Linked DNA regions of Sporosarcina pasteurii. The protein of the gene in region 1 interacts with the protein of each later gene in a pairwise test. Links are inferred from orthologs where the notes say so. Each region holds a gene or a part of one and is shown on either strand. Other genes may lie near its edges. The genes, in order: eno and rpe.

Region 1 (16,679 bases):
TTACGCCTATCCCACCATACGTCTTATTGTGCCAAATCGATAATTCGCCCTTCAATCATTGGAGTAATATTTCCTAAAACACTTAAATGTTCGGCAAAGTTTTCCCAATCACTTTGGCCTAAATCCGTTACTCTACCTGCTTCATATGCTTTTGCAAAAACTGTGTATCCGTCTCCGCCTTTCGCGGTAAATGCATTTGTCGCTACGGTATAAGTCTCATGATCACTAACTTCCGTATAAGTACCATCTACATTTTTATAGGCTACGGAAACAACCCGCTCACCAGAGGCTTTTCCTGAATCGAATGTCACTTTTGCACCTGATACATGTAAGAAACCGCCATTTTCGCGCGGGTATTCTCGGAAACTAATTTCAAATGCTTCTTTTAATTCAGCGCCAGTTAGGTCCATCGTTGCTAACGTATTGCCAAATGGAAGAACTGTAATTACTTCTCCAATTGTAATTGGACCCGCATCAATTGCAGCCCTTATACCGCCACCATTTTGTAATGCCATCATAACTTCTGGATTATACATTTTCGCTTTTGCTAGCATACCGTCTGTTATCAAGTTACCTAATGCTGTTTCATTTTTACGTACACTATCCTCATTCGTTCGTGGATTTTCTAATTTACTTTCCGCTGTTGCTCCAATTTCTGTTTGTGCAATATCTTCTACTCTGTCTGAATATGGTTTCAACATTTCGACAGCTTCTGGATCTGCAGCTTTTTCACTAACAGGGATTAATTCACCCCTAAAGTCATTAATGACACCCTCTTTATCAAACACAATGTCTACGGACCCTAAAAATTGATTGTATTGATAGGATTGGACAATGAGTGTCGGATCTTTCGTTGCGCCAGTTTCATCTTGGTCAACGACTATAGGTTCATTTAATTGTGTGTGGCTATGTCCGCCAACAATCACATCAATTCCATCGACTGTTGCAGCTAAAATTAAATCATTATCAACTGCAGGGTTATCATCATATCCAATATGTGTCAAAGCAATAATTTTGTTGACGCCTAGGTTTTCAAATGCAGCTACTGCTTTTTCAGCTTCTTCAATATAATCACTGAAAGTTATTGCACCAGGACTTGAAATATCGGCTGTCTCAGCGGTTGTCAGGCCAAAGACCCCCACTTTTTCTCCATTAATTTCCTTAATGATTCCATTATAGATTTTCCCTTTTTCAGGTTCGCTTGAAATTAAATCGCTGAATAAGCCATTAAATTTATCATCTCTTGAAAAATCAACATTGGAGCTGACAAATGGGAACTCGGCCGCTTCAACAAAGTCCGCTAAAGCTTGATGTCCCTCTGGTGTTGAACCCAAATCAAATTCATGATTACCAAATGTCATTGCATCATAACCCATTAAGTTCATAAATTGTAAGTCTGCCATTCCCTTAAATTCGTTGAAATACAATGTTCCCGACATGACATCGCCGGCATCAAGAAGAAGAGCGTTCGGTTTTTCTGCTCGCACTTCCTTCACTGCTGTCACACGTTTTGCAATACTGTCTAAATTTCCATGTGTATCATTGGTATGCATGATAGATAGATCAAAAGGAAACTTGATCGCATCTGGATTCGCACCCTTTACATAATCAATTTGTTGAACGTTTCCTGCTCCCCTTATTTCAGAAACCTTATTTCCCTCAATAATCACTTTAGACATTTCAATCCCACTAAAATCGACAATCGTACCTGCTTTTTTAGGTTTGATTGTAACGGAAGTATCTTTAAATCCATCACCATAAAACTCCGCATAACTACCGGTGAATACAACGCCATTCTTTATTGTTGACATTGAATCTAGTGTAATCGAAACACTTGATTCGTGGATCATCAATTTTCCAGTTTTATAGTTGTTTAAATCATATACTTTATCGAAATCCGTTACTGATGATGCTTGTTCTTTTATTACATTAGATGAAGTCATCGCAGCTCCGACTGTTGCCTGCAAGCCTGTTACTGATAAACTAACCGCTAAACTTGCTGACAATACTAGATTTAAGCTTTTACTCCATTTACTTAAACGCATTCAGTTAACTCTCCTTTTTTTACTAGAACAATTAATCCAAAAATAATAGTTTTGGCAAATCTCCTAACCAAGAATTATATTTAACTTAATATTCTAGTTTTTATTCAAATCAAGTTTAGTATAAGTATCAGCCAATAATATGTCAATTGCAGCTATGTAATCGAAGTACACCAAAAAACGACTTCATCCTGAGATGAAGTCGTTTTTTTTACTTTGTTTATCACATTCAAAATGTATGGAGACGGCGGGAGTCGAACCCGTGTGCAAAGACTCTAATTACTCAAGCATCTACTCGAATAGATTATCGATTGATTTTCGCGTATTAGTTTGCCACTAGCCTATTTTGATAAAAGGAAGAAATATCTTCCTTTTATTTATCTGTTTGTTTTTGCTTCTTTTTCAAATACTCCGTACGTAATTTTTCAAGATGCTGCTTTTTATCAAATTGGGCAGGCTTGTTTTTTTCATGATACTTTGTCACAGCTGCCTTACCTTTATTATCCAATTGATATTTTCCCACTTTTTTTCACCTACTTTTCTTGTCTTTAAAGAGAATCTATTCGATAAATATAATATATCCTGTTTTACTGCAGTAAACCTTATTAGTGTCCTGCGTGAATCGCACCTTTGCACCACACAATTCAAACCAATTCTGAATGATGAAGATGAAAATAGGGATATTGAACAAGAGTACAACTCCCGTTCAATATCCCTACTCATCAAAAACATTGATACGACTACATTTATCAGCCATAAAATTATGGAGACGGCGGGAGTCGAACCCGCGTCCAGAGGCCCCAACACTTAAGCGTCTACGCGCATAGATTGACTACTTAGGTTTCGCGCATCATTATGCCGTCAATCACGGCGTCCTGTGCGCTATCCTGGTAATCTCTTCTAGTTACCTCAGGAGGCGATAACTAGCGTATCCCACTAATAAGTGAACCTTAGCGCGCCACATGGGCGATGGTACGATAAGGCAGATTCAGTCAGCTATTAAGCTGCGAATGCTAAATTGTTGTTTGTTTTGCCTGTTATTATAAATGGCGTTTTTACGGAGCCGACCCCTCCGACGCGCAACTTAAGCTCAGACTACCCCTGTCGAATCCGTAACGTCCCCGTATAATGGGAAGTTAGGAGTACCTATAAAAGGTTCCGAACTACTGCTACAAGAAATAGTATACTATAATCTCAGTAAAAAATCAATACTGCTGTCTGTCTTTTAACGCACGCGCCATGTCCCGCTTCGCTTCTTTACGCTTTAGATCTTCACGTCTATCGTGATGCTTTTTACCTTTACCAACGCCGATTAATACTTTTGCGAAGCCGTCTTTTAAATGCAATTGAATCGGAACAATCGTATATCCTTGTTGTTTTGTTTTTCCGATTAACTGATTAATTTGTCGTCTATGCAAAAGAAGTTTTCGCGATCTAATCGGGTCATGGTTAAAACGGTTCCCTTGATCATAAGGACTAATATGCATATTTAAAATCCACGCTTCGTTATTTCTAATTTGAACGAATGATTCTTTCAATTGGACCTTCCCTGCACGGATCGATTTAATTTCTGTGCCTTGCAGGACAATTCCCGCCTCTATCGTGTCTTCAATGGCATAATCAAAGTTTGCTCTTCGATTTCTTGCAAGAATTTTTCCTTTTCCTTTTCCCATATTATGTTTCCCCCTACTACAGCCAAGGGACAAAATAAATGTCCCCGGCATTATCTTCTTTTTCTTGGACTTCTTTTTGATTTTTTGGCAATACCTTCATAAAACTTTTTCTTTTGATTGCCTCGCTTAGACTTTCGCTCATTATTGGCATTCGACGATTTGCCTTGCTGTCTTCCGCCTTGATTTGAACCTCGTTTCGTATGAATCACTTTAGGCGCTTCTCTTCTCGTGCGATGCATATTCGGTTTCATTCCAACAAGTTCAAAATCAATTGCGGATTCTTCAGGTTTAACCGCAACAACACGAATGGTTACTTCATCGCCAAGTCGGAATTGCTTCCCTGTATGCTCACCAATCATGATCATTTGCCTGTCGTCAAAACGGTAATAATCATCCGTCATATAACTGACGTGGACAAGCCCTTCAATCGTATTTTCAAGCTCAACAAATATACCGAAATTCGTGACTGAGGAAACGATTCCTTCAAATTCCTCACCAATTTTATCAACCATATATTGTGCTTGTTTCAGTGCGGTCGTATCACGTTCCGCGTCAACTGCACGACGTTCACGTTCTGACGTATGTTCCGCAATTTCCGTCAGATTTGCATTCCAGTGTTCTATCGTTGTGTGCGAAACGTCCTTTTCAAGCAAATACGTGCGAATTAAACGATGAACGATCAAATCCGGATAACGTCGAATTGGCGCTGTAAAATGCGTATAATACTCAGTCGATAAACCAAAGTGTCCAAGGCTTTCCTCAAAATATTTCGCCTGTTGCATGGACCGTAATAACATTGTAGAAATGACCGCCTCTTCCGGCAAGCCTTCAATAGATTCAACAATTTCTTGCAATGCTCTCGGATGCACTTCATTTCCAGCACCTTTGACGACAATCCCGAAATTCGTTAAAAACTCGAAGAACTTTTGCAGTTTTTCCGCTTTCGGATCTTCGTGAATTCGATAAAGAAACGGAACTTCCATCCAGTGGAAATGCTCTGCAATCGTTTCGTTTGCCGCAAGCATAAACTCTTCTATTAACCGTTCAGATACTGTTCTTTCAAGTACAACAACATCTGTCGGCCAACCTTCTTCATCTACGAGCACTTTTGATTCTTTAAAATCAAAATCGATAGCACCGCGTTCCATTCGTTTATTACGCAATATAGCAGCGAGATCCGCCATATCATTTAACATCGGAACGATATGTTCATATTTCTTAATAAGTTCCTCATCTTTTTCTTCAATAATTTGGTACACATCTGTATACGTCATTCTTTCTTTGGAATTAATGACGCTTTCATAAATTTCGTGTTCAATCACTTTTCCGTTTTGATCAATCGTCATTTGACAAGTCAGTGTCAAACGATCAACGCCAGGATTCAATGAACAAATGCCATTGGATAACGCATGCGGCAACATCGGAATCACACGGTCTGTTAAATAAACACTGGTGCCTCTGTCAAACGCCTCTTCATCCATCGGGGAGTGTTCCGTCACATAATAACTCACATCAGAGATATGGACATACAACGTATAGGTTCCATTGTTATGGTTCACAACGGCAATCGCATCATCTAAATCTTTCGCATCTGCCCCGTCAATTGTAATCGCCATTTCATTACGTAAGTCACGACGTTTTCCGATATCTTCTTCACGTACTTCGTTCGGCACACTTTTCGCATGGTTAATCACTTCATCTGGAAATTCGATGGTGATTCCATGTTTATAAATAATCGATAAAATATCAATGCCTGGGTCGTTTTTATGGCCTAATATTTTCGTTACCATGCCCGTTGCGGATTTTGTATCTCCAGGCCAACCAGTAATTTCAACAATAACTTTATGACCTTCTACCGCACCAAGTGAATCACCTTTTGCAATAAAAATATCCATCGGCAGCTTTTTATCATCTGGAATCACAAATCCAAATCCGCGATTATCTTGATAAGTCCCGATAATTTGAGTCGTTTTCCTCTCTGCGATTCGCGTAATCGTTCCTTCTCTTCTTTCACCTGAACTGCCGCCTGATACACGGACAAGTACGATATCTCCATTCATCGCCCCATTTACTTCATGCGGCGGTATGAAAATGTCGTCCATTCCTTCTGCTTCTGGTGCCACAAATCCAAACCCTTTTGCATGCCCAATAAACTTTCCACGCACATGGTTCATGCGCTCAGGAACGCCGTAACGATTTGTTCTCGAGCGGATTAAATACCCGCCCTGTTCTAAGTGAACGAGCATTTTCACCAGTTCTTTAAATTCAGCTGCTTGTTCGATTTCTAGCATGTCTTGAATCTCTTGCACCGTCATCGGCTTATATGATTCTTCTTTCATCATCTCTAAAATTTTGTCTTGTAGTTCTTGAGCGAACGTATCCAAAGACATCCCTCCCATTCGTATTGATTACTCGATGTAATCTTGTTTAATTCAACCAACCATTTCAACTTAGTTTAGCCTTTTATTCTCTTTTTATCACTTTCATGACTATGTACAGTATAGGCATTTAAACTTTCATTCACACATGCCAATCTAGTGACTCTAAGAATTGATAAATATCTTCATGCAGCTGTTCTTTTTCTGGTCCAAGTGTTATGACATGACCTGACTCCTCATACCATTTTAATGTTTTATCATCCGCTTGTATATCTTCATAAATCACATTCGCGGAATCTGGTTCAATAACTTTATCTAAAGAACCTTGTGTCACAAAAGTTGGTGTGTAAATATGGTCAACATGTTCACGTACTTCGTAAATTAATTCACGTAAGTCCTTCAGTGACGGCATCGTTTGACCACGTAATTTTTCTACTTCTTCCTCGATTACTTCTTTGCTTTTTCCTTCGTACTTCTTATATTCACCGGCGTATTGAAGAACTCCTTCATACATTAGGTCAGTCGTTCTCATGGACATTGGGGCACACATTGTTACAATTCCCTTTAATGGAAGGTTATAACCTAATTTTAAAGAAAAAACACCGCCGAGTGATAATCCAGCTACTGCGATTTCATCATAACCCGCGTCTTTTAGTTGTTGATAGCCAGCTAGAACATCTTCCCACCATTCTTCGGGTCCTGTTTGAATTAATTCCTCAGGCGGTACACCATGTCCCTTATAATGAGGAGCAAGTGATGTATACCCTTTTTTCTCCAAGAAACGCCCAAGCATACGTACATCCGCAGACGTCCCTGTAAATCCATGTAACAATAATACAGCACGTGGACCTTGTTCAAAAAAGAAAGGTTTCGGTTGTGCAATTCTCATTTTTAAATAAACCTCCGCGTATTTCTTTTTAGTTTTACTTTGCAATACATCTATAATTTCCCATCTATACATTAGTGTAGCATTCATTGCTTAATCTATTGTAGTATAAGGCTTCAAAGCACTAAAAAAGCCTGAGCATTCGTAATCGGAATGTCAGGCGATTATTATTTATAAAAGTTATATCGTCATATTGAATTCATTAAAATTTAACAACTAAAATAGCGAGGACAAAAAATAAGACCGAAAGAATGATTGTCACCCGTTGGAGAACTAAGTCAAGCCCGCGTGCTTTTTGCTTCCCAAAAAGCTGCTCGGCTCCACCAGAAATGGCTCCCGAAAGACCTGCACTTGATCCAGATTGTAATAATACAACTACAATTAATGATAATGCTACAATTACTAGTAAAGTCATTAGCAATACGTGCATCCTGTTCCACCTCCTGATAGAAACTCCACAACTCCATACATTTTACCAAATAGATGAAAATGTTACAACTGTAAATTTAATTGGCTCTATCTGTAACTGGTCATTTCCTCCCGTTTTTTCGGTCGGCGTTAGCGTTGAGTGCCGCCGTTCCATATGTTTACCGATGATTTGGCAGACATCATGTGAGGTTGCGCGGACATAATGTTGATTTGCTCGGACATAATGTTGATTTGCTCGGACATATTCCAGTGAAGAACGTACATTTAACGCTGACCAGCAAAAAACCCGCCAAGTGGCGGGTTTTCTTCTAAATATTATTTCTTTAAGTTATAAAAAGTTTGCGCGCCGTAGTATTGTGCTGTTTCGTACAATTGGTCTTCGATGCGAAGCAATTGGTTGTACTTTGCAACACGGTCTGAACGGGATGGTGCACCTGTTTTGATTTGACCAGCATTTGTTGCAACAGCGATATCAGCGATTGTTGTATCTTCCGTTTCACCTGAACGGTGGGAAATCACTGCTGTGTAACCAGCTCTTTTCGCCATTTCGATTGCGTCAAACGTTTCTGTAAGAGTACCAATCTGGTTCACCTTGATTAGAATGGAGTTACTGTTTCCTTCTTCAATTCCGCGCGCTAATTTTTCAGTGTTTGTCACGAATAGGTCGTCTCCAACGAGTTGTACACGGTCTCCAATACGCTCTGTGAGCAATTTGAAACCATCCCAGTCATTTTCGTCGAATCCATCTTCAATCGAAATGATTGGGTATTTATCGCAAAGCGCTTCATACCAATCAACCATTTCAGCAGATGTTCTTTCAACACCTTCGCCTGGAAGATCGTAAACGCCTTTTTCATTGTTGTAAAGTTCTGAAGCTGCAACGTCCAATGCAAGAAGAATTTCTTCGCCTGGTTTGTAGCCTGCTTTTTCAACTGCTTCAATAATCGTGTCAAGCGCTTCTTCACTTGAAGCTAAGTTTGGTGCAAATCCACCTTCATCACCGACAGCTGTATTTAAACCTTTGCTTTGTAAAACATCTCTTAGACTATGGAAGATTTCTGCGCCAACGCGAAGTGCTTCACGGAACGATTCAACGCCTACAGGCATGATCATAAACTCTTGAATGTCAACGTTGTTATCCGCATGCTCGCCACCGTTTAAGATGTTCATCATCGGAACAGGAAGCTGTTTAGCATTAACGCCGCCTAGATATTGATACAAAGGCATGTCTAAGTAATCTGCAGCTGCATGTGCAACAGCCATAGATACGCCAAGAATTGCGTTCGCACCCAGATTTCCTTTGTTTGGCGTTCCGTCTAAGTCGATTAACGCTTTGTCAATTGTTGCTTGGTCCAGGACTGAATAAGTTTCTTCTAGCTCGTCCGCAATATCTTCATTAACATTCTCTACTGCTTTCAAAACACCTTTACCAAGGTAACGATCTTGATCGCCATCGCGTAGTTCAACTGCTTCGTATTCACCTGTTGATGCGCCAGAAGGAACCATTGCGCGTCCGAAAGCGCCACTCATTGTTAACACTTCAACTTCTACTGTTGGATTTCCTCGTGAATCAAGAATTTCTCTCGCTTGAACGTTTGTAATAATTGGCATGAAAATCTCTCCTTTAGAATAATGGTTTTCCAGTCATTTTTTCCGGTTGATTTAATCCTAACAATTCCAACATTGTCGGTGCAAGGTCCGCCAATATACCGTCTGTACGTAATGATAAGTCTTTTTCTGTAATAATAACAGGTACAGGATTGGTTGTATGGGCTGTCATCGGTGCACCGTCTGTATTAATCACTTCATCAGCATTCCCGTGGTCCGCCGTAATAATCGCAGTTCCACCTTTTTCCTCCAAAGCATCAATGATTTTCCCTAAACATTCATCTACTGTCTCAACCGCTCTAATTGTCGGCGCCAACATCCCACTATGCCCGACCATATCCGGATTCGCAAAATTTAAGATAATCGCGTCAATCGAATCACCTTCAATTTTGCGAATTAACGCATCAGTGACTTCATAAGCACTCATCTCAGGCTTCAAATCATACGTTGCCACTTTTGGGGAATCGATTAAAATTCGCTCTTCCCCTTCAAATTCATTTTCCCGGCCGCCACTCATGAAAAATGTCACGTGAGGATATTTTTCAGTTTCAGCAATTCGCAACTGTGTTAGGCCATTTGCTGAAATGACTTCACCTAACGTTTCCTTTAAATCTTTTGTGCCGAACACAACATCTGAAACGACATCATCACTATAATGTGTGAACGAAACAAATTTGAGGTTTTCAAATTTCGTTGTGACAAACTCCTTGAAATTCTCATCTGTGAAAGCACGAGATAGTTGGATCGCACGGTCAGGTCGGAAATTGTAAAATACAACCGCATCCCCGTCTTCAATTGTCGCAACTGGTTCTCCTGACTCTTCAATGACAAATGGTTCTACAAACTCATCGTGAACATTTTTTTCATAAGATGCGAGTACCCCTTCAGATGGAGATTGAGCTGTTTCTGCTGCGCCATCTACAAGCGTCCGGTACGTTTTTTCAACTCGTTCCCAACGCTTATCGCGATCCATCGCATAATAACGTCCTGTTACAGAAGCAATTTTTCCAATCCCGACTTCTTCGATTACTTCTTCAGTTTGTTCAATATAATCCAATGCAGATTGCGGGCTTACGTCTCGTCCATCTAAAAATGCATGAACGTAAACTTTTTCTAACCCTTTCCGATTGGCAAGCTGAAGCAACGCAAAGAGGTGCTCATAATGACTATGTACCCCGCCATCCGAAAGCAGCCCCATTACATGGAGTGCTGAATCATTCTTTTTCACATGATCGACTGCCTGAAGCAGCGTTTCATTTTCAAAAAAATCCCCTTCTCGGATTGACTTATTAATACGCGTTAAATTTTGATAGACGATGCGACCAGCACCAATATTTAAATGTCCTACTTCAGAATTCCCCATTTGGCCTTCAGGTAATCCAACTGCTTCACCACAAGCTGTGAGAGTTGTATAGGAATACGTTTCCTTCAGCCGATCAAAGTTTGGTTTATGCGCTTGTTGTACCGCATTTCCTGAAATTTCTTCACGTAAGCCAAAACCGTCTAAAATAATGAGTGCGACTGGTCCTTTACGCATTTGCACCAGCCTCAACTAACTTTAAGAAAGATGCAGGCTCTAAACTCGCACCGCCGACCAATGCGCCATCAATATGTTCCATGGACAGTAGTTCTTCAATATTGTTTGGATTTACACTTCCGCCGTATTGAATTCGAACAGCATTTGCAACGTCAGCGCCGTATAAGTTTTCAATTGTATTACGAATCGCACCGCAAACTTCATTCGCATCTTCAGCCGTTGCTGTTTTACCCGTTCCAATTGCCCAAATTGGCTCATAAGCAATGACTGCCTGTTTAGTATCTTCTGCACTTACATCTGCAAACGCTTTCGTTACTTGGTCTGAAACGACTTTAACCGTTGCATCGCTTTCACGTTCTTCCAATGTTTCACCTACACAAACAATTGGTGTCAGTCCATTTTCAAATGCAGCTTTTGTTTTTGCGTTAACAGACGCGTCAGTTTCATTGTAATACTCACGACGTTCTGAGTGTCCAAGAACAACATGCTTCACACCGATACTCGCCAGCATTGCCGGGCTAACTTCACCAGTAAATGCCCCTTCTTTTGCTTCGTGCATCGTTTGTGCACCAATGCTTAATTTCGATTCTTTCGCCATTTCTACAAGGTTTTCTAAATACAAAGCCGGAGGACAAACAATCGCTTCTACCTTTTCAGATAGCGGAATATTGGGTAACACTTCTTCCGTAAACTGTTTTGCCTCTTGAGCTGTTTTATGCATTTTCCAATTTCCCGCAATAATTCTTTTACGCAAAAATCTCACTCCTCATTCATTATCGTCTAACGCAGTAACACCTGGTAACGCTTTACCTTCCATGAACTCTAGTGAAGCACCGCCACCTGTAGAAATATGATCCATTTTTTCACCTAGATTAAATTTCTCAACAGCAGCTGCTGAGTCTCCGCCGCCAATCACCGTGTAACCTACAGTTTCAGCCATCGCTTCCGCCACTTGTTTCGTACCACCCTCAAATGGTTCTAGTTCAAATACACCCATCGGTCCATTCCAAATCACTAACTTTGAATCCTTAATGACATCTGCATAGTTCTTTGCAGTTTCTGGTCCAATGTCTAATGCTTCCCAATCGCTTGGAATTGAATCAACTGGTACAACTTTCGTATTTGCATCTACCGAGAAATCATCCGCGATGACAACATCTGTCGGCAAATGGAATTTCACACCATTTTCTTCTGCTTTTTTAATAAAGGACAAAGCAAGGTCCATTTTATCTTCTTCAAGTAGAGAGTTACCAATTTCATAGCCTTGCGCTTTTAAAAACGTATAGGCAAGTCCTCCACCAATAATTAAGTGATCCACTTTATCTAATAAATGATCAATCACACCAATTTTATCCGCAACTTTCGCGCCACCAATAATGGCAGTAAATGGACGTTCTGGTGTTGATAGTGCCTTACCAAGTACATCTAATTCTTTTTCTAAGAGCAATCCTGAAACAGCTGGAATATACTCTGCAATACCTGCTGTTGAAGCATGTGCTCGGTGTGCCGCTCCAAATGCATCGTTTACAAAGACATCTGCAAGTTCCGCAAACTGTTTCGCTAATGCAGCGTCATTCTTCTCCTCGCCCGCATGGAAACGAACGTTTTCTAACAATATGACATCGCTGTTTTGCATGTTAGTAACCGCATTCACAACTTCTTCACCAATCGATGCATCCAGTTTCATCACTGGCTTTTCTAACAGCTCTGAAAGTCTTTCGCTAGCTGCAGTAAGACGCATGTCTTCATGGACTTCGCCTTTGGGTCGTCCGAGATGGCTCGCTAAGATTACTTTTGCACCTTGATCAATTAAGTATTGAATCGTCGGAATCGCAGCACGGATTCGTGTATCATCCGTTATGTTCCCTTCCTCCATTGGCACATTAAAATCTACGCGACAAAATACGCGTTTTCCTTCAAGTTGCATATCTTTCATCGTTTTCTTTACCTTCATTAAAACTTGCCACCTCCAAGTTTATTAAAAAAATAAGGAACGGGGTTCCCCGTTCCTTCTACCCAACTATATTATAAGGGGTGTTTTGCGTTATGGCTATATTTTACAATCCTTTTTTGTACATATGAAGCGCTAAATCGATACAACGTGCAGAATATGCAGTTTCATTGTCATACCATGCAATTACTTTGACCATATTGTCGACTAGCACCATTGTGGATAGTCCATCTACTGTTGAGGAAGATGGATTGCCGTTGTAATCAATCGATACAAGTGGTTTATCTGAGTAAACTAGGATATCTTTTAATTCATTCTCAGATGCGTCTTTAAATGCTTGGTTTACATCTTCAGCAGTAACATTTTCGTTTAGCTCTGCTACGAAGTCCACCATGGATACGTTTGGCGTTGGAACACGAACTGCCATCCCATCAAGTTTTCCTTCTAACTCAGGAATTACTTTCGTTACCGCTGAAGCAGCACCTGTACTTGTTGGAATCATTGATTCTGCTGCTGCACGTGCACGTCTGTAGTCTGAGTGTGGTAAATCAAGCAGATGCTGATCGTTTGTATAAGCGTGAACAGTTGTCATTAAACCACGATTTACTCCGAACTTTTCATGCAATACTTTTACAACTGGCGCGAGACAGTTTGTCGTACATGAAGCGTTGGAAACAATATTGTCTGTTTCAGGGTTATACGCTTCATGGTTCACACCCATAACTAATGTAGTCACATCGCCTTTTGCCGGTGCTGAACAAATTACTTTTTTCGCGCCTGCTTCTAGGTGTTTTGCTAGAGATTCTTGATCCGTAAATCTTCCTGTTGATTCAACAACAACATCTACGCCAAGCTCTCCCCAAGGAAGTGCTGCTGGGTCTCTCTCTTCATAAACACGGATTTTCTTACCGTTTACAACGATATCATCGCCATCCGCGTGTACCTCTGCATCAAATGTACCGTGAACGGAATCATACTTTAAAAGATGTGCAAGCATGTTGGAATCTGTTAAGTCATTAATTGCTACAATTTCAATTTCCTCGGATTTTAAAGCTTCACGAAACACAACTCTACCAATACGTCCAAAACCGTTAATTGCCATTTTTAATGTCATCATAAACCCCTCCAAAATTATATGAAATTTTAATTTGCGATTTGTTTCAACATTTCTTGTGCTGCTGCTTCGTCAGTAATTAAAACTGTTTGCTTTGGCGCAGTTGACATATATGCCAATATGGCCTCTGCTTTACTGCTTCCGCCTGCAACTGCATAAATCAGTGGCACTCGCTCTAATTGGTCAATCTGGATACCGATTGTACGAATTCGATGTACAGCTTTCCCTGTCCGATTGAAATAATAACCAAATGCTTCACCTTTTGCCTCTGCTGTTTGAAGCATTTCTTTTTCTTCCGCAGATGACTCCCGTAAGTTCGCCATCGTTTGCGCCTCTCCAATGCCATGTATCACGCAGTCGACCTGCTCATATAACTGAATCATCTTTCGTACAGATGGTTCGTTCTGGAATGCTTTATGCGTTTCTTCACTTAAAGATTCCGGATAATAAAATGTTCTATATTTCCCACCACATGCTTCCGCAAAGGATGCCGCAATGACATTTGCCTGTAACCCAATATCTTCTCCGACACCGCCACGAGCAGCGATGAATAGTAATTCCTGTAAATCAGTTGCTTTTTCGATGTAATTTGGAATCGACGCGATCGTACTACCGCCTGTTACGGCTATAATTTGCCCATTATCAATAGCTGAAACGAAAGCTTCCGCTGTTTTCAAACCAAGTAAATTTTTCGTTACAGGATTTCTATCGCAATCCCCTGCAACAATTTTAACCGCGGAAATCCCAAGATATTCTTGAAGTCTTCTTTCCAGAGACGAACGACCCGTCCACTTTTCCATTATTGGTTCGAGTGCTGTGAGCACTGCCAATCCTTCATCTGTTACCGTTACCCCATTTTTTGCAACATTTATGAGTTGCTGGGTTCTTAAAAGATCTATCATCGTACGCGTTTCACGTTCCGATAAACCAGCCATCTCACCTAATGGGCGTCTACCTATTGGGCCAGCCATATTAATATATTTCAGTATTCGAAACCGCTCTTGTAATACTGTAATCATTTCAGGCACGAGCTTACCGTATGCCTCCATCGAAATATCCAAAAACCATCACCTCCACAAACATGGTCACATGACGTCCCACTAAAACAAGGAACGTCCCACGTAGTGTAAAAAAATATTCCTACATATTTATTGTCTTTAAAATAAATGCATATTAATGCTTATTGCCGACGTACATGTAAGAAACTATTATTCCAAAATTCTTCCCTATCTGTTTAGTAGTATACAGTGCATCTTTCAATTTATCAAACTAAACGCAAAACTTTTTTGAAATTTAAAAAGTAAAAGTAGATGTCTCATTCTTATATTATGTACCCGTTCTTGTAAATGATACACCTACTTTTACCCATTATTTTTCAAATAAATCCACGAGATCAATATAGCCTATATTTCCATATAAAAGGACTTCTCCATCTTTTTCTAAAACCGGTACCATCAGCATATACTTTTCATGAATATCATCGTCGGTTTGAATATCAACAGATGTCCACGTGAATGGATAGTCTTCTTGTGCGAGTTTCATCATCATTTCTGCTTCGTCACATAATGGACAGTTATCTTGCCAATAAAAAGTTACATGCATCCTACACACCACACTTTTCGATTCTTACCATGAGTATAGTGAATAAAGAGACGACCTGCAAATTAGTTTGTCGTCTCCATGTCACCAACTTCTTCCAGCACCGCCTCCACCTCCGGAGCCACCGCCCCCACCTCGGAATCCACCACCTCCGCCGAACCCGCCACTTCCACCGCCAAATGATCCAGGGAAGAAAATAGGCCCACTACCTCTTGAACTTCTTCTACCGCCAGGTCCGCCTCTTCCGCCAGGTCCTCCACGGTTGTTCATAAATCGTATGAGTAAGTAAACGATGATAAATATAATGATTGGAGAGATACCGAAACCTCTAGCATTCGATTGGTGAATGGGCGCTGTTTCAATCGTTCCATCCCAATCATATTCTTTTGCAATTTCATTATAAAAAACTTGATAGGCGTTCATGATTGCTAGGTCGGGACGCCCTTCTCTTAAATAAGGCATCGCCACCTCATCAACGATGCGCCCGACTTTTCCATCCGGTAAAGCGCCTTCAAGTCCATAACCTGTCGTTAAAAAGAAATGCCGATTGCCACTAGAATTAGGTTCTGTTGTAACAACAAGCAAAGCGCCATTGTTACTTTCTTTTGTTCCAAGTCCGTATTCTCGTAGTGCCTTTACTGCAAACTCTTCGACAGGTTCATCCCCAATACTCGGTACAATTAACACACCAAGTTGCGCCGTCGTCCCGTCATCTAGCTGCATTGCATAAGTCGTCAACTGTTCCTTTTGCTCAGCTGACAGAACACCTGCAAAGTCTTGAATGTATATATGTCCTTTTGGCGCAGGAACATCAGCTGCCAATGCCACTGCAGAAAGGGAAATCGTCATAAGGAAAAGTATGCCAATTAGCCCACGAAGGACATTTCGAATCACTCTTTGTCATCTCCAAAATCTACTTTTGGTGGTTCTTTTGCAGCTTCATCCGCTTTAAAATATTCTTTTTCATCAAAACCAAATATTGAAGCAACCATCTTGCCCGGAAATCTTTTTACTTGTCGATTAAAATTTGCAACTTCATTATTATAATCTTGTCGAGCGACACCAATCCGATTTTCTGTACCGGCAAGTTCGTCCATCAGTTGCTTAAAATTTTCATTTGCTTTTAAATCTGGATAATTTTCAACGACGACAAGTAATCGGCTTAACGCACCAGACAATTCATCATTCGCCGCCGCTTGTTCCTCAGGACCCGCAGCACCTGCAAGCCTAGAACGTGCATCCGCAATATCTCCAAGTACCTCTTGTTCATGTGCTGCAAACCCTTTTACTGTGTTGACGAGGTTGGGAATTAAATCCATTCTTCTTTGCAATTGATTCTCAACCTGTGCATAAGACTGGTCAACATTTTCCTCTAATGTCACAAACTTATTGTAACTCGGTACAAGTATCACTGCGAGGAGCACAACGATGCCTATTATGATTCCTAATGGTCCGAGTAATC
Region 2 (16,629 bases), 510 kb from region 1 along the record:
AATTTCACGCCCAATACCGCGCGAAGCACCTGTGACGATTGCTGATTTCCCTTCAAATCTACTCACTTTGACCACCCTTTCGAAGCTTCCAATACTTCCGCTAATGATTGCTCATCGTAAACCGATAACACGGTTGCTTTTCTATCAATCTTCTTAATTAAGCCACTCAACACTTTACCTGGCCCACATTCGATAAAATGTGTCACACCATTTTCTAGCATTGTTCGAACAGAATCTTCCCAACGTACTGGAGAATATAACTGTTCGACGAGTAAATCCTTTAACTGGTTGCTATCCTCAACAATCTCCGCATTAACATTCGCAATGATTGGTGGTGTTGCGTCATGCATTGTAATTTCATCAAGCGTCGCCTTAAGTTTCTCAGCAGCCGGCTTCATAAGCGAAGAGTGGAATGGACCACTCACATCTAACGGAATGGCTCTTCTAGCTCCCGCTTCTTTTAATTCGTGACAAGCTTTTTCAACGCCTGCTTTCGTTCCGGAAATGACGATTTGGCCAGGGCAGTTCAAATTCGCTGGTTGTACAGCATCCCCGCTCTCTGTAATCTTATTCGTAATTTCGGATACCGTTTCAGCATCCAATCCAAGGATAGCCGCCATCGCACCAACACCTGCTGGTACTGCTTCATTCATATACAAACCACGTTTATGAACAGCTAATACACCTTCTTCAAACGTAAGAACACCTGAAGCTACGAGCGCTGTATACTCACCAAGACTATGGCCTGCTGTATAATCTGGTTGAATTCCTTCTTCTTTTAAGCGACTCGCAATCATCGCGCCTACAGTTAACAATGCAGGTTGCGCATTGTAAGTAACTGTCAATTCTTCCTGAGGCCCTTCTTCAATTAGTTCACTTAATGAAAAGCCTAGTACACGGTCAGCATTCGTAAAAAACTCTTTACTCTGCTCATGATTCTCTACTAACTCAGTACCCATTCCTACTTTCTGAGAACCTTGTCCAGGAAATACGAAAGCAATCTTCGTCATTTTGTTAACCCCTTCCCAATCGTTTCATGAATCGTTTCTGTCACTTCATATTGCACCATTGTTCTTGCTTGGCGAATTGCATTATAAATTGCACGGGCATTTGACGAGCCATGCGCTTTAATAATTGGAGCTTTTAGGCCAAATAACCCTGCACCGCCATATTCGGAGTAATCCATTTTATTTTTCAATCCGCCTAACTCGTTCTTCACAAGTGCAGCAGATAGTTTAGTTTTCATCGAGGACATATACACTTCTTTAAGCATTGTGAAAAAGCCAAGTGCAGTTCCTTCAATTGTTTTCAATACCATATTGCCTGTAAAGCCGTCTGTTACAATTACATCGGCCGCTCCCATTAATAGATCACGGGCTTCAACGTTTCCAATAAAGTTGATAGGCGCTTCCGAAAGAATATCAAACGCTGCTTTCGTTAATTCGTTTCCTTTGCCTTCTTCTGTCCCAATATTTAACAGCCCAACTCGAGGCGTTGCAATGCTGCGAACTTTTTCTGCGTAAATACTTCCCATTACGGCATATTGACCAAGATGCTCCGGCTTCGCGTCAGCATTTGCACCGAGATCCAGCATAACAAAGCCTTGGCCGTCTACTGTTGGTAGCGTCGGTGCAAGTGCTGGTCTCTCAATCCCATCAATTCTACCGACAATAAATAGGCCTGCCGCCATGAGTGCTCCAGTGTTTCCCGCCGAAACGCCCGCATTCGCTTCATTTTCCTTAACTGCTTGCGCCATGCGTACCATCGACGCATCTTTTTTTCGGCGAATTGCACGAACAGGTTCATCATCTGGCTCAATAACTTCCGCACAATGAATGACCTTTAAACGTTCATGCTTTTGTAAATAAGGCGCCATCTTTTCTTCATCACCATAAATATGTATATGTATATCTGTAAATTCATTCAAACTTTCCAATGCACCTTGAATAATCTCGCCTGGCGCATGGTCGCCACCCATTCCATCTAAAGCAATAATCATTGTTTATCCTCCTGCTTCTTATCCGTCGTGCGGTACATATAGAATTGTCCTGTAAATACAAGAACATCACCTACAGTTGACTCTACTTTAACCAAGGTACGTCTCTCTTTTACAGTTTCCTTGATTACTTCTGCACGTGCAACAACTCTATCACCGGCTTTGACAGGTTTAAGAAATTCAATATTGGATTTAACTGTCAATGCCAGGTCATCATCCATGACCGCAACAGCTAGTGAATTTGCTTGTGCGAACAAATGATGCCCTCTAGCAATTCCATTTCGTTGAAAAACATGGTCCGCAGTCACATCAAAAATCGAGATGGCGCTAGCATCGAGTTTAATATCAATAATATCGCCAATCACTTCATCTGACCCTAAAGACTTTACTTCTCCGGCCATTGTCTGTGTAGCGACTTGCTTCAAACGTTTACGTAATTCCGGAATTCCACATTCAAGTCGATCCAATCGGATTGTTTGAACACTAACCTCAAAATGTTTGGAAAGGTCTTCATCTGTTACAAATGGATTTTCTTCTATCAATTTCCCCAGACGTAGTTGCCTTTCTTTCTTAGGCATTCGCACATACTTCACCTTCCGATTTAGCACTTGGTACTAATATCAGTATATAAAGAGAGGTATCAGAATGCAAGAAATTTATAAATGCACATAATAAATATTTTTGTAAAACAAAAAGTAGCGGAGAAAGAAGATGCCCCCGCTACTTTGAATCGTTTTATAAATCTGCCTATCTTCCATAATCAAACGCACACACAGAGGTTCGGTACAATCGACTATCAATCCATTCGATCGGTACTTAAAGCGCCCGACTGTTCTAGATTTTCTCTTAGAACACGGTATTCCTCTGAACTCCAAAACTCTTCAGATGCCAGAAGTTGTTCAGCATCTTTCCTTGCTGTATCAAGTGCCCGGTAATCATGAACAAGATCGGCCATTTTAAATTCAGGGAGTCCGCTTTGCTTTTTACCGAAAAAGTCGCCGGCCCCTCGTAACTCCAGATCCTTTTCAGCTAAAACAAATCCATCATTTGTTTCTGTCATTGAATGCATTCGTTCTTTACCTTCTTCTGTCTTCGGGTCTGCTAAAAGCACACAATAGGATTGCTCTGCACCTCGGCCGACACGTCCTCTTAATTGGTGGAGTTGAGATAAACCAAAGCGCGTCGCATCATAAATTAACATAAATGTTGCATTTGGTACGTTTACGCCTACTTCAACAACTGTTGTAGAGACTAGGACATCGATTGCACCTTCACTAAACTCATGCATAATTTGATCTTTTTCATCTGGATGAAGACGCCCATGCATGAGTCCTACTTTAAATTTGCCTTGAAAATATACCGTTAATTGATTGTAGACATCTACAGCATTTTGCACATCAAGTTTGTCGGACTCTTCAATAAGCGGACAAATTACGTATGCTTGGCGACCTTTCTGTAGCTCGCTTGCCATTTTTCTCAAAACCGGCTGTAAAGCATCTTCTTTCAACCAATGCGTTTCAATTTCTTTTCTACCAGCTGGCAATTCATCCAATATCGATACATCCATTTCACCAAAAGCCGTAATGGCTAACGTTCGTGGAATCGGCGTAGCAGTCATAAATAAGACATCGGGGTCTATGCCTTTTTCTCGAAGGACTCGTCGCTGTTCAACACCAAATCTGTGTTGCTCATCCGTAATGACAAACCCTAAATTTTTAAATATAACATCTGGTTGAATAAGCGCATGCGTACCAATCAGTAAGTCAATTTTTCCTTCTTCGAGCATTTCAAGCAGTTGCTTTCGCGCTTTCCCTTTTGTTGAACCTGACAAAAATGCTACAGATACGTTAAAGGGTTCCAGCCACTCTGCAAGAGAAGTTGCATGTTGTTCTGCTAGAATTTCTGTAGGGGCCATCATCGCCCCTTGAAACCCAGCAGTAATGGCCGCATAGAGACCTATCGCCGCAACAACTGTTTTCCCTGAACCTACATCTCCTTGAAGGAGCCGATTCATTCGCACTTCACTTTTAAGTTCAGCACAAAGTTCATTCACAACTCTTTTTTGTGCATTTGTTAATTCGAAGGGCAACGACGCGATAAACTTTTTTACTTTATCAAGATCATAGTTTATCGGCATGCCTCTTTCCGCTTCTTTTCTTACCTTTTTCATCGCTTGCATTTTCATTTGAAATAACAGAAGTTCTTCATAAACAAAACGCCTTCTTGCGTGTTTCATATGTGCAGGACTTAGAGGAAAATGAATCATTTCGAGTGCTTCTTTAATATTCGGTAATTTATACGCTTCAAGTAGGCCGGCTGGTAATGACTCTTCCACTCCATCTCCAATACCATCTAGCGCACTTCTCATAAAACGTCTGAAAGTTTTTTGGTGCATCACACCTTTTAAGCTATAGATAGGTTCGAAGTTTGCATCTTCATCTTTGGGTCCTACTGAAAAATTGCTTACGTTAATCGTTTGTCGTCCACGATCCCATCTTCCGGTTACCGTCACGATATTGCCCGGCATCATTCGGTCTTTTAAATAATGTTGATTAAAAAAGACGGCTTTTACAAGATGCCTACCCGTAAGTAATCTAACTTGTAGGCGTGATCGTTTATTTCCGAAAAATTGAACTGAAGGCTCACTTTCGACCCTTCCTTCAACTGTCACTCTTTCGTTATGCGGCGTTTCAGCCAAATCCTTTAACGTAAAATCATCATGCCGATACGGGAATGTCATAATTAAATCTGAAATTGTGTAAATGCCAAGTTTTTCAAGTTGCTCGCTCGCCTTTTGCCCAATCCCTTTAATCGTTTTTACGTCATGATGAAGGAATGTGGTCACTGTTTTCTTTCGTCCCACCAAATATTTTTGCTTCCAGTGCCTTTCCTGTTGGCGTTGTTGCGAGTCCCCCTTTGGCAGTTTCCCGTAAAGCTGACGGCATAGATTGTCCGATTCGGTGCATTGCATCAATCACTTCGTCTGTTGGAATACGACTTACAACGCCAGCAAGTGCCATATCCGCCCCGACAAGCGCCTTTGCAGCTCCCATTGCATTCCGTTTCACACAAGGTACTTCAACAAGCCCCGCAACTGGATCACAAACGAGCCCAAGCATATTTTTCATGACAATCGAAAAAGCTTCAGCACTTTGCTGTGGTGTTCCTCCAGCCATTTCAACGATTGCAGCTGCAGCCATAGAAGCTGCAGATCCTGTTTCTGCTTGACATCCACCCGCTGCACCTGAAATAGACGCATTGTTAGCTACGACAAATCCAAATGCACCCGTTGTAAATAAATAATTTAACATCTGGTCTCTCGTTGGATTCAGTTTATTTTTCACTGCAAATAGCGTTCCCGGTACAATACCCGCTGCTCCCGCTGTAGGCGTTGCACAAATTGTTCCCATCGCAGCGTTTACTTCATTGGTTGCAACCGCCTTACTCACCGCATCTAATATTAAATCACCTGATAAGGACTTGCCTGAAGCCATATATTTTTGAATTAAAACAGCGTCTCCACCTGTTAAACCTGACGTCGATTGAACGCCCTGTAGTCCTTTTTCCACAGCCTCTTCCATTACCGTCAAATTATTATCCATTTGTGCGATAATTTCTTCACGTGTTCGTCGTGAAAGAAGCATTTCCTGTTCTATCATAATTTCCGAAATCGGCTTACTACTCGATTCTGCTAAGGCGACAAGTTCTTTTACAGATTTGAATAATACTTCCATGTCAATCCCTCCTTATTCCGCTATCGTAGAGACTTGCGTTATGTGTGGCAACCCTCTTAATTCATTAATAATTTCATCATCTATTAATTGATCGACTTCAATGACCATTAAAGCCATTTTCCCTTTTTCTTTTCTGCCAACTTCCATATGTGCGATATTAACCCCTCGTTTGGCAAGCGCATTGGCAACACTCGCGATGAGTCCCGCTCGGTCTTGGTGAACGACGAGTAGTGCAGGATAATTTCCTGAAAGTCTTAACGGGAAACCATTCAACTCGACAACTTCCATTTTCCCACCGCCAATTGAAATTCCCGTTAACTCCATGACACTGTTTTCATCACCAATTACAATCTTTGCAGTATTTGGATGTTCCATTTCTTCCTCTTCGGGAATAAACTCAAATGAAAAGCCAGCCTTTTTTGCATCTTCAAATGCCGTCTTTATTCGTTCATCAAATGTATCGTAATCCATTAATCCGCCAATAATCGCGACATCTGTCCCATGTCCTTTATAAGTCTCTGCAAATGAACCGTATAAATATATTTTCGCCCAATCTGGCTGCCTTCCAAATAAAGTTCTTGCAACACGGCCAATACGTGCCGCACCTGCCGTATGAGACGACGATGGTCCAATCATGACGGGTCCAATAATATCGAATACTGATCTAAATTTCATTTTTCATACCCCCTTCTACTGCACTTACTTCTATTTTACATCAATAGGCGGACGATGCCAAAATACTTTTCACTTTTAAATTTCCCTTCAATAAAGAGAGAAAAAGTAGAGTAGAGAATCTGTTAGATTTCCCTGCTCTACTTTTATTTAGGTTTCTTGAAAAGCCTGACACATTTATTTTATTCAACAGAAATGATATACGGATATAATGGTTGCTTCCCATTATACAACTCAACATCGACATGATCAAAATGCTCTTCTATATAGTCTCCAATGCGTGTCGCTTCTTCCTCACTCACATCTTCACCATATATAACGGTAATAATTTCAGATTCGTCATCAATAATCTTTTGAATGAGTGATTTTGTTACATCTTCTAATGACGGATTCGTTGTGACAATTTTGCCGCTATCAATTCCCATGAATGCACCTTTTTTAATATCAATGCCATCAATTGAAGTATCACGAACTGCGTATGTCACTTGAGCTGTTTTTACATAAGAAGCAGCTTCAATCATCGCATTTTTATTCACTTCGACATCAGCTTCTGGATTAAATGCTAGGATTGCTGATAGGCCTTCAGGAACAGTCGTAGTTGGTACAACTGCTGCTTCAATACCAAGATGTTCTGCTGCTTGCTCAGCAGCCATTACGATATTTTTATTGTTCGGTAAAATTAGAACTCTTTCTGCACTTACATCTTCAATCGCTTTAACGATGTCTTGAGTTGAAGGATTCATCGTTTGTCCGCCTTCAATGACAACTGAAGCCCCGACACTCTTTAATAATTCAGCAATGCCCGAGCCCATTGCTACAGTAACAACCGCATAAGGATGCTTCTCTTTTTTGTCGTTTGCTTTCGTGCCGACAATATCTTCGTGTTGCTGCCTCATATTTTCAATCTTCATATTGATGAGTGAACCATATTTTTGGCTGAATGATAGGACATCCCCAGGTGTTTCTGAATGTATATGTACTTTTGCAATTTCGTCATCAGAAATCACAAGCAGGGAGTCTCCAAATTCACTTAGTTCTTGACGGTATTCTCCCTCATCAAAAGGATTGTCAATAAGTTTTTCGGACTCAAACTTCACCATGAACTCAGTACAATAGCCGTAAATAATATCATCCGTACTCATAAAGTCTTGAACACTTTGATGATGCGCCGCATTTACAAGCTCGTCCATCGATTGAACATCCGTTCTGACCGGCAATTCTTCACCTTTAAGACAAGCCAAAAACCCTTCATAAACGTACACAAGACCTTGACCGCCGCTGTCAACAACCCCAACTTCCTTCAATACAGCGAGTAGTTCAGGTGTACGGTCGAGGGAGGCTTTCGCTTCATCTACGACGGTTTCCATTACTTCAATGACATCATCAGTAGTATTCGCTTTTTCTACGGCCGCATTAGCTGCATCTTTTGCAACTGTTAAAATCGTACCCTCAACCGGCTTCATAACAGCCTTATAAGCCGTGTCAACTCCGTATTTTAATGCGTCAGCAAATTTCTTCCCATCAATTTTCGCTTCACTTTCTATTGCTTTTCCGAACCCGCGAAACAATTGAGAAAGAATGACTCCTGAGTTTCCACGTGCTCCCATTAATAAACCTTTTGAAAGGGCTCCTGCTGTTTCGCCAATATGCTCGACAGTATTAGCTTCAATTTCTTTTGCTCCTGAGGACATTGACAAATTCATATTTGTCCCTGTATCTCCATCCGGAACTGGGAAAACGTTAAGCGAATCAACGTAATCCGCATTTTCATAAAGGTGATGGGCACCGAGCTTCACCATTTCCGAAAATTTCACTCCATCAATAAACTTCATTACCTAAAATTCCTCCTTCTAAAAGTTCGTCACTCGGACTCCCTGAACGAAAATGTTGATTGATTCCACACTAAGACCTACTGTTTTTTGCAATGTATATTTTACTTTCGATTGAACTTGATACGCAACTTCGGAAATTTTAGTGCCATATCCAACAATGACATGAACATCAATATGTGTATCCTCACCAATATTACGGACAATCACACCACGCGCAAAGTTTTCTTTCCGCAATATTTCTGTCAAGCCGTCTCGAATCTGATGTCTAGACGCCATTCCTACAATTCCATAACACTCAATTGATGCTTCACCTACGATTTGGGCAATTACATCATTTGTAATATCAATCTTGCCATATTCATTCTTTACTTCGATTGACATAAATATGTCCCCCCGCATCTTTTTTCGTTCACCCTATTGTACTATACCCGACATTATAATAAAAGAAATGATATTGTATTTAAAAGTGAGTCTATTACAAAAGCTGTTCGCATCTAGGCGCCTTCATCAGCTTTTATTGATTGGATGTAAAGCACATTTACTTGAAAGACCTGTCGAAATCAGTTGCTATTGCCTTTACTTTATGATAAATTAAGTTGTATGCAAATTAATGAGTGCATCATTGAATCTTCACAAACGAGGAGGTAACAAATATGTCTAAACAATGTGTAATTACTGGCCGTAAAGCTGGTGTTGGTAACACGCGTTCACACGCATTAAACTCAAGCAGACGTAAATGGGGTGCAAACCTTCAAAAAGTTCGCATTCTTGTTAACGGAAAACCTAAACGTGTTTGGGTATCTGCAAGAGCATTAAAATCTGGTAAAGTTCAACGCGTATAATCTACAAAAAGAAAGTATAAAGTGTTCTTAGCGAACGCGAATATTTATTATAATAGTACTTTTTTATGTAAATTATTCCACTATAGCAGATTTTATAGTTGATTTAAAACGTGAAAATGCCAAGCTGAGAAATATCAGCCTGGCATTTTGTCGTTTTTCCTTCTTTTCTTCTTATTCGAAGCTTGTTTAGGTTTCTCATCCTTCTGGAATACAACCATGCATTTCCTTACAATTCCACTTACAAATTTAGGTAAAGTAAATGTATAGACGCGCATTCTCCCACTCCTTTCAAGCATCTGAACTCCTTACCATTAAACATATGCCTTCACGGAATGAGATAGTACTAACACTTGTTGCAAGTTCATTACTTGTAAATCTTGTCATACCTAATTCTAGCGTTTCATCAGTAGTTTCATATTTAAAACCACTTAATGTTAACCCTGTCACAGCGCCTTCAAATGCAAAAAAAGACACATACGGTAAACTTTTATTATAAAGTAGTTGATGTACTGCTGGTCGAAGAATTGTTAATTCATTTTGTCGATTACAAATTTTAAAGGAGATTTGTGGATGATCCATTTGAAGACGATATAGTAATTGGAGTGCCGCCGCCATATGATCTAGTCTGCCGCCGGTCACACCCGTTAGTATGATTTGCTCAGGTTGATAGGAAAGCGCCCGCTCAACTGCAAGTTCCGTATCTGTTTCGTTCTTTTCTGCACAAAATTCATCCATTACATTTACAGCAGATTGAATTTCGGCGTATTCTTCCTTTGATACGGAGTCAAAATCACCGACCGCTTCCTGTGGGATGATTCCTGCCATTAGTAAATGAAGCGCCCCTCTATCTGCACCAATAAAAACCGTGGATTCGACCGGAAACTGTGTTAGATTAGTAATCTCTTCCTTCGGTCCACCTGCACAGACAACAGCTAACTTCATTTTTTAATGGCCCCTTCTCCCGCTGCCTTTATTTCTCGTAAGGCCTCTGCCCTGTTTTGCTTTCCAAATATAGCAGAACCAGCTACCAAAATTGTTGCCCCAGCTTCAACACACGGAATAATCGTCTCTTCATCGACTCCGCCATCAATTTCAATTTCAATTGGCAAATTACGTTCCTTAATAATGTTCGATAATTGTTTGACTTTAGGTAATACAGCGTGAATAAACTTCTGTCCACCAAAACCTGGATTTACAGTCATAAACAACACTAAATCTATTTCATCTAACACATGAAGAATTGTTTCCACTGGAGTATGTGGATTTAATACAACACCTGATTTAACGCCATGTGAACGAATTAACTGAAGCGTACGATGTAAGTGCGGGCAAGCTTCAACATGAACCGTAATATAATCTGCACCGGCTTTCGCAAATTGCTCGATATAAGCGTCAGGGTTTTCAATCATTAAATGAACATCTAAGGGCAACTTCGTAACGGGTCTCAATGCTTCTACAACGAGTGGCCCCATTGTAATATTAGGTACAAAATGTCCGTCCATTACATCGATATGAATAAGCGATGCGCCCGCTTCCTCAACTTCGATGACTTCTTCAGCTAATTTCGAAAAGTCAGCAGCTAAAATAGATGGTGCAATTTTGATCATTTCTTAATACCTCGGCTTTCGTTCTTTAATTTCTTTTAAAAAATGTAAATAGTGACGATAACGGAATGATGCAATCTGTCCCGACTCCACCAATTCTTTAACTGCACACCTTGGTTCATTTTCATGTAGGCAACCGCGGAATTTACATGATTTTGAAGGCTCATTAAATTCAATGAAGTGGCTGGACAACTGCACTTTTTCGATATGCTCGAATTCCAGTGAACTAAATCCTGGTGTATCAGCAACTAAACCATCACCGACCTCTAATAACTCTACATGACGGGTCGTATGTTTTCCGCGGCCAAGAGCGTCTGATATAACACCCGTTTTCAACCCTAGCGAAGGAAGTACTGTATTGAGCAAAGTTGATTTTCCAACGCCTGACTGTCCAGCTAATACAGTTACTTTCCCTTGCAATATAGGTTTTAATTTTTTAGGCAACTCGGGGTCGTTAATAAAAGTAACGACAACCTCATACCCTATACTTTCATAGTACTTAGCCACTTCCAATACCGAATTCAATTCAGCTTGGCTCGCTAAATCCTTTTTTGTTAAGCAAATGACTGGTTGAATGCGGAAAGATTCAATGACAGTAAGGAAACGATCTAGTAAATGCGTACTAAAATCAGGTTCAACGATTGAAAATACAAGCAATGCTTGGTCGACATTAGCAATTGGCGGACGAATAAGTTCATTTTTTCGTTCATGTACTTCTGTAATCGTTGCATCATTGTCGCCATCAGGTTTATAGGTGACAAAATCGCCGACTAAAGGGTGTACACCTCTTTTTCTAAAAACACCTCGCCCTTTACACTGTACTAATTGATCATTATTTTGTACGTAATAGAAGCCACTAATCGCTTTTCTAATTTGACCTTCCAGTATTCTTCCCCTCCCTTAACTTAATCTGCGTCACCATAATCGAACTTTTTTTCTTCGATAAGTGTATCGTCCCGCGTAATTCGATATGCGCCTCTTTGATCTTCTTCAAGTTCCATTTTTATAGTCACTTCATCGTTTTCTGTAATTGAAAATTCATCATACAAATCTGCCATCGAATGATTACGGTCTTGTACGTAAATCCGAATGATTTGTGGTGTTTTTTCGTGTTGTTCTCCGTCATCATCAGTCGTTTCATCTTCTAAATATTCAATGGTGACTCTGTGAGTAATATGTTGGACAGGCTTTGGTTCCGTTCCTTTTGAAATCACAACACTGATGACGCCACCTTTTTCGATATGTGTGCCAGCAGCTCGGTTTTGTGAAAGAACATGCCCTTCTGCAACAGTGTCGGAGTTTTCTCTCGAATCGATAGACACTTCAAACCCCAAACTTCTTCCTTGTTCTTTAACCTCTGTTTCACTTAAACCAGACAAGTCTGGAACAGCTAGCATTTCTTTTCCTTTACTCACTGTAAATACTAAGTCCGTCTCATTCGGGTTGATTTCTGTACCCGGTTCTGGATCTTGACCTATTATGGTTCCTTCTGGTTCGTCCGAATACACGTCATTCGGTTCAATTGAGCGATACCCATAATTTGCAAGTAAACTCGCCACTTGTTTAAAATCATCGCCGATATAATTTTCAATCGCGACTAAGTCTTTACCGATACTAACGTATAAAGTAATCTCAGTACCAATTGGTCTTTCCTTCCCTGCTTCTGGGTACGTTTTAATTACTTTGCCAGCTTCAATATCGTCCGAATGTTCTTCAATACTCTCCTGCACGATAAATCCATCTTCTTCAAGTGCTTTAATCGCTTCAGTTTCTGTCATTTCAACAACATCTGGAACCTCTATCTTTTTCAAACCTAATAAACTTGGCAAAAAGTAAATAAGTAGACCGATAATCACTAGGGCTGTAAGGCCACCAACGATAAACGGCCATTTTTTTCGTTTCTTTTTCGGCTCGGCTTTCTTTTCTTCTTGAACAGGCTCATGTTTAATCGTCTGCTCAACACTTCCAAATGCTGGTGCTTCCACAATAGCAGGAATCGCACGGGTCGCTTCATCATCAAAAGGTATCGTAAATTTCTCTTCATTCGCCCGTTCTTGTGAAAGAACTGTAGCTAAATCCTCTTGCATTTCATCAGCTGAACTATAACGCACAGCAGACTCTTTCGCCGTTGCTTTTAATATGACATTTTCAACACTTTGCGGAATCGATGGGAATAAAGCCCGTACAGAAGGTGTCTCTTCTTGTAAATGCTTGAGCGCAATTGAGACAGCAGATTCTCCTGAAAAAGGCAATTTACCCGTTAACAGTTCATAAAAGACGATACCCACTGAATAGATATCCGACTTTTTTGTGGCCATTCCCCCGCGTGCTTGTTCAGGAGATAAATAATGTACTGTTCCTAATACGGAATTTGTTTTCGTATGTGCAGTTGCATTCAGCGCCATTGCGATGCCAAAGTCCGTAATTTTCACATTTCCTTCGTTGTCCATTAAAATATTTTGTGGTTTAATATCTCGATGAACAATTCCATTGTAATGAGCGTTAGAAATGGCAGATACAAGTTGCTTCATAATGGGTAGCGCCTCTTCAGGCGATAAAGGTCCTTGTGAAACGATAAACTCTTTTAACGTTTGACCATCAATATACTCCATGACCAAATAATGGATATCTCCGTCTTCACCGACATCAAATATATCCACAATATTAGGATGTGTTAAACTCGTTGCTGAAAGAGCTTCACGCATAAATCTTCTTTTGAGCTCTTCTTCATTTGAAAAGTCATAATTTAATACTTTAATTGCGACATCTCGACCCAAAATCACATCATGCGCAAGATAAACACGAGACATTCCGCCTCCACCAATATAGCTTAATACTTCATATCGGCCGCCAATTCTTTTTCCAATCATGTTAGCGGCACCTCCGAATCCGGTGAACCGAGCAAAATGACAGAGATATTATCTTCTCCACCCATCTTATTCGCCAAGTCCACGAGCGCTTTCGTTTTTTCTTTTAAAGATAAATCTGATTGTACAATTTTATGAATGGATGGATTATCAACTTTATTGCTCAACCCATCAGAACAAAGTAGTAAATAAGCGGTGTCTTTGAGATCAAGCGTATAACAATCCGGCTCAACTGATCTTTCAGAACCGAGCGCTTTAATAATCCAATTCCGCTGCGGATGAACTTCTGCCTCTTGCTCCGTAATTTCGCCACTATCTACTAGTACTTTTACATAGGAGTGATCTGTCGTAATTTGTTCGATCTGTTCGTTGTTAATTTTATAAACTCGACTATCTCCTATGTGCGCACCGAAACAAGTACGGTCTTTAATGAGCACAGCTTCGAGCGTGGTTCCCATTCCTTCTACTTCTTTATTTTCATTTGCGTAATTATATAAGTATCGATTTACATAGAGTACCGTTTCCTTTAACCATTCAACCCACTCTTCAGTATCTTGAAAGGAAGTGGCTTCCAACTTCGTAAATTCGTCTCCCATTATCTGGATTGCAGTTGAACTCGCGAATTCACCCCCTTGGTGCCCCCCCATTCCATCTGCAATTACTGCAAGTAGTATCCCATTTGGAAGCGTAAAAACAGCAGCACCATCTTCGTTTAACGTTCTCTTTTTCCCAATGTCTGAAAGAACTTCGTATTGCACTGCTCTTCCCCTCATTTCTTCACAAACTATTTAACCCTTTTTACGTAATGCTGCAACGAAAAAACCATCACCACCAAAATGTTGAGGTAAAACTTGAAGTGTATTTTCTTGCATTTGTAATTTTTCGATTTCCCCCAAATTTGGCAATGGAATAAGTTCCATTGTTGGATGTTCCTTTAAAAAGTTTTCAACCATGCCGCGATTTTCTTCGTATTCTACGGTACAAGTGCTATAAACAATCATGCCATTTGGTTTAATTAATTGTTCAGCAGTGTGTAATAATTCCGACTGAATTTTTAATAACCCAGTAATGTCATTTTCATTTTTATGATACTTAATTTCAGGTTTTCTTCTGATGACGCCAAACCCACTACAAGGCGCATCTACTAATATCCGATCAAAAGACTCTTTATCGTATAATTTCAGTAAGTTTCTACTGTCCCCGCTTTGAACTTTAATAGACGATAGTCCAAGTCGCTCACTATTTTTTTCAATTAACTTCACTTTATGTTCGTGAAGGTCGTGGGCATAAACTTCACCTTGGTCATTCATTTTTTCTGCAATATGCGTCGTTTTTCCGCCCGGCGCCGCACACATATCTAACACTTTCATATTTGGCGCAACATCTAAAGCATATACTGGTAGCATAGAGCTTTCATCTTGAATTGTAATGAGTCCATTTTTGTATACGTCAGTCGAGCCCGGATTTCCTGATTCACTAATCAGACATTCAGCAATGATCTCTCCTTGACGAACTTGCACATTATGCGCTTCAAGTTCCGATACCACCGCATCTACATTCGTCTTCACTGTATTGACGCGTATAGACATATTTGGCGGAATATTATTTTGAGTCGCCATCTCTCTTGTCGCTTCTTCCCCGAATGAGGCAATCCATCTCTCGATAAGCCACTGAGGATGACTTGTCTCGATAGCGATTCGTTCAATAGGATCTTTTATTTCATCCAATGAGCGAACGCCAACACGTAAAACGGAACGTAATATCCCATTCACGGTGGGTCCAATCCGTTTATGACCGCGTCTTTTAGCAATTTCAACAGCTTCATGGACAACTGCATGTGAAGGGATTTTCGTCAAATAAATAATTTGATATAAAGACATACGCAGTAATTCTCGTACCCAACTATCTAATTTCCCACGTACAAATGGCTCTAAATAGTAGTCGAGCGTCATCCGATGTTGCAGCGTACCATATGTCAATTCAGTTAACAGCGCACGGTCTTTTGGCTGTATTTCATATTTTTCTATTGTCCTATGAAGAAGCAAATTACTAAATGCTTGATTTTTATTAATCTCCATTAAAATGGAAAGGGCCGCATCACGAACATTTCCGTTCCAAATCTTATTGCCCCGTTTTGTCATTCGAATTTTTCTCCTTTATTCCAAGATGCGCCTACCCCACGAATAAACACTTCTGCTAGCATCCTTTTTCTACCTGCAGGTTGAATATCCGTAATCGCAATTCCAATGTCATCTCCTGTTTTCACAAGAATGCGATCCTCTTCGATTGCAATAATCGTTCCAGGTTCAGCGTCTGATTGAACTTCAACTTTTTCACTCCACCATATTTTTACGTTTTCTCCGCGAAATACAGTGTAGGCAACTGGCCATGGATGAAGCCCACGAATTTGATTGTAAATTTTTGTTCCTGCAGCCGTCCAATCAATTCTTTCCTCTTCACGTGAAATATTCCTTGCAAACGTAACAAGTGATTCGTCTTGTGGAATGCGTTCGTTTGTACCATCAATAATTGAAGGCATTGTTTCTTTTAATAATGTAACACCAGCTTCCGAGAGCTTCGTAAACATCGTTCCGGTATCATCCGTTTCTGCAATCGGCACAGTGACCTGCGAAATCATGTCACCTGCATCTAATTTTTCTACCATATACATAATTGTAACGCCTGTTTCAGTCTCGCCCTCTATAATTGCTTTATGAATTGGCGCCCCGCCTCTATACTTCGGAAGTAACGATGCATGGACATTAATACATCCAAGACGTGGTGCATCCAACAGTTCCTTTGGTAATAATTGGCCAAATGCAGCTGTCACAATTAAGTCCGCCTCTAATGAGAGGATTTCTTCGAGTTCCTGTGAGCCCTTTAATTTCTCTGGTTGAATAACAGGAATCCCCAGCTCTTCCGCTTCCACTTTTACAGGGGGTGGCGTGAGTACTCTTTTTCTTCCAACCGGTCGATCTGGTTGTGTCACAACTGCGGCGATATGATAGCCTTCTTCTTTCAACATCGATAAGATTGGCACCGAAAAGTCGGGTGTTCCCATAAATATAATGGATGTCATACT

The links.
Region 2: the proteins of eno (region 1) and rpe interact in binary tests that used the Escherichia coli proteins (3 or more experiments, as listed by UniProt). The link is inferred for Sporosarcina pasteurii from one-to-one orthologs.

The regions. Positions count from the first base shown.
Region 1 is NZ_CP160452.1:2,642,979-2,659,657, forward strand. Bases 6,872-9,729 are described here. They hold eno (phosphopyruvate hydratase), read right to left. Parts: upstream 9,020-9,729; coding sequence 7,724-9,019; downstream 6,872-7,723. Other genes in these bases: AB1H92_RS12705 (carboxylesterase), read right to left, coding at 6,872-6,982; secG (preprotein translocase subunit SecG), read right to left, coding at 7,182-7,409; gpmI (2,3-bisphosphoglycerate-independent phosphoglycerate mutase), read right to left, coding at 9,033-9,729. In the rest of the region: AB1H92_RS12680 (bifunctional UDP-sugar hydrolase/5'-nucleotidase), read right to left, coding at 24-2,045; AB1H92_RS12685 (hypothetical protein), read right to left, coding at 2,416-2,565; SsrA-binding protein SmpB, read right to left, coding at 3,248-3,715; rnr (ribonuclease R), read right to left, coding at 3,766-6,105; more of AB1H92_RS12705, read right to left, coding at 6,236-6,871; more of gpmI, read right to left, coding at 9,730-10,553; tpiA (triose-phosphate isomerase), read right to left, coding at 10,546-11,307; AB1H92_RS12730 (phosphoglycerate kinase), read right to left, coding at 11,320-12,507; gap (type I glyceraldehyde-3-phosphate dehydrogenase), read right to left, coding at 12,611-13,618; AB1H92_RS12740 (sugar-binding transcriptional regulator), read right to left, coding at 13,648-14,679; AB1H92_RS12745 (glutaredoxin family protein), read right to left, coding at 14,987-15,220; AB1H92_RS12750 (YgcG family protein), read right to left, coding at 15,302-16,111; AB1H92_RS12755 (LemA family protein), read right to left, coding at 16,108-16,679. UniProt on the Escherichia coli protein: Catalyzes the reversible conversion of 2-phosphoglycerate (2-PG) into phosphoenolpyruvate (PEP). It is essential for the degradation of carbohydrates via glycolysis.
Region 2 is NZ_CP160452.1:2,127,492-2,144,120, forward strand. The notes cover bases 8,850-11,657. They hold rpe (ribulose-phosphate 3-epimerase), read right to left. Parts: upstream 10,684-11,657; coding sequence 10,015-10,683; downstream 8,850-10,014. Other genes in these bases: rpmB (50S ribosomal protein L28), read left to right, coding at 8,888-9,076; spoVM (stage V sporulation protein SpoVM), read right to left, coding at 9,211-9,351; AB1H92_RS10085 (thiamine diphosphokinase), read right to left, coding at 9,365-10,018; rsgA (ribosome small subunit-dependent GTPase A), read right to left, coding at 10,687-11,568; pknB (Stk1 family PASTA domain-containing Ser/Thr kinase), read right to left, coding at 11,586-11,657. Also shown: fabG (3-oxoacyl-[acyl-carrier-protein] reductase), read right to left, coding at 1-66; fabD (ACP S-malonyltransferase), read right to left, coding at 63-1,010; phosphate acyltransferase PlsX, read right to left, coding at 1,007-1,999; transcription factor FapR, read right to left, coding at 1,996-2,580; ATP-dependent DNA helicase RecG, read right to left, coding at 2,793-4,859; sdaAA (L-serine ammonia-lyase, iron-sulfur-dependent, subunit alpha), read right to left, coding at 4,819-5,730; sdaAB (L-serine ammonia-lyase, iron-sulfur-dependent subunit beta), read right to left, coding at 5,743-6,405; AB1H92_RS10065 (DAK2 domain-containing protein), read right to left, coding at 6,585-8,234; AB1H92_RS10070 (Asp23/Gls24 family envelope stress response protein), read right to left, coding at 8,253-8,615; more of pknB, read right to left, coding at 11,658-13,550; AB1H92_RS10105 (Stp1/IreP family PP2C-type Ser/Thr phosphatase), read right to left, coding at 13,547-14,305; 16S rRNA (cytosine(967)-C(5))-methyltransferase RsmB, read right to left, coding at 14,336-15,688; fmt (methionyl-tRNA formyltransferase), read right to left, coding at 15,685-16,626; def (peptide deformylase), read right to left, coding at 16,623-16,629. UniProt on the Escherichia coli protein: Catalyzes the reversible epimerization of D-ribulose 5-phosphate to D-xylulose 5-phosphate.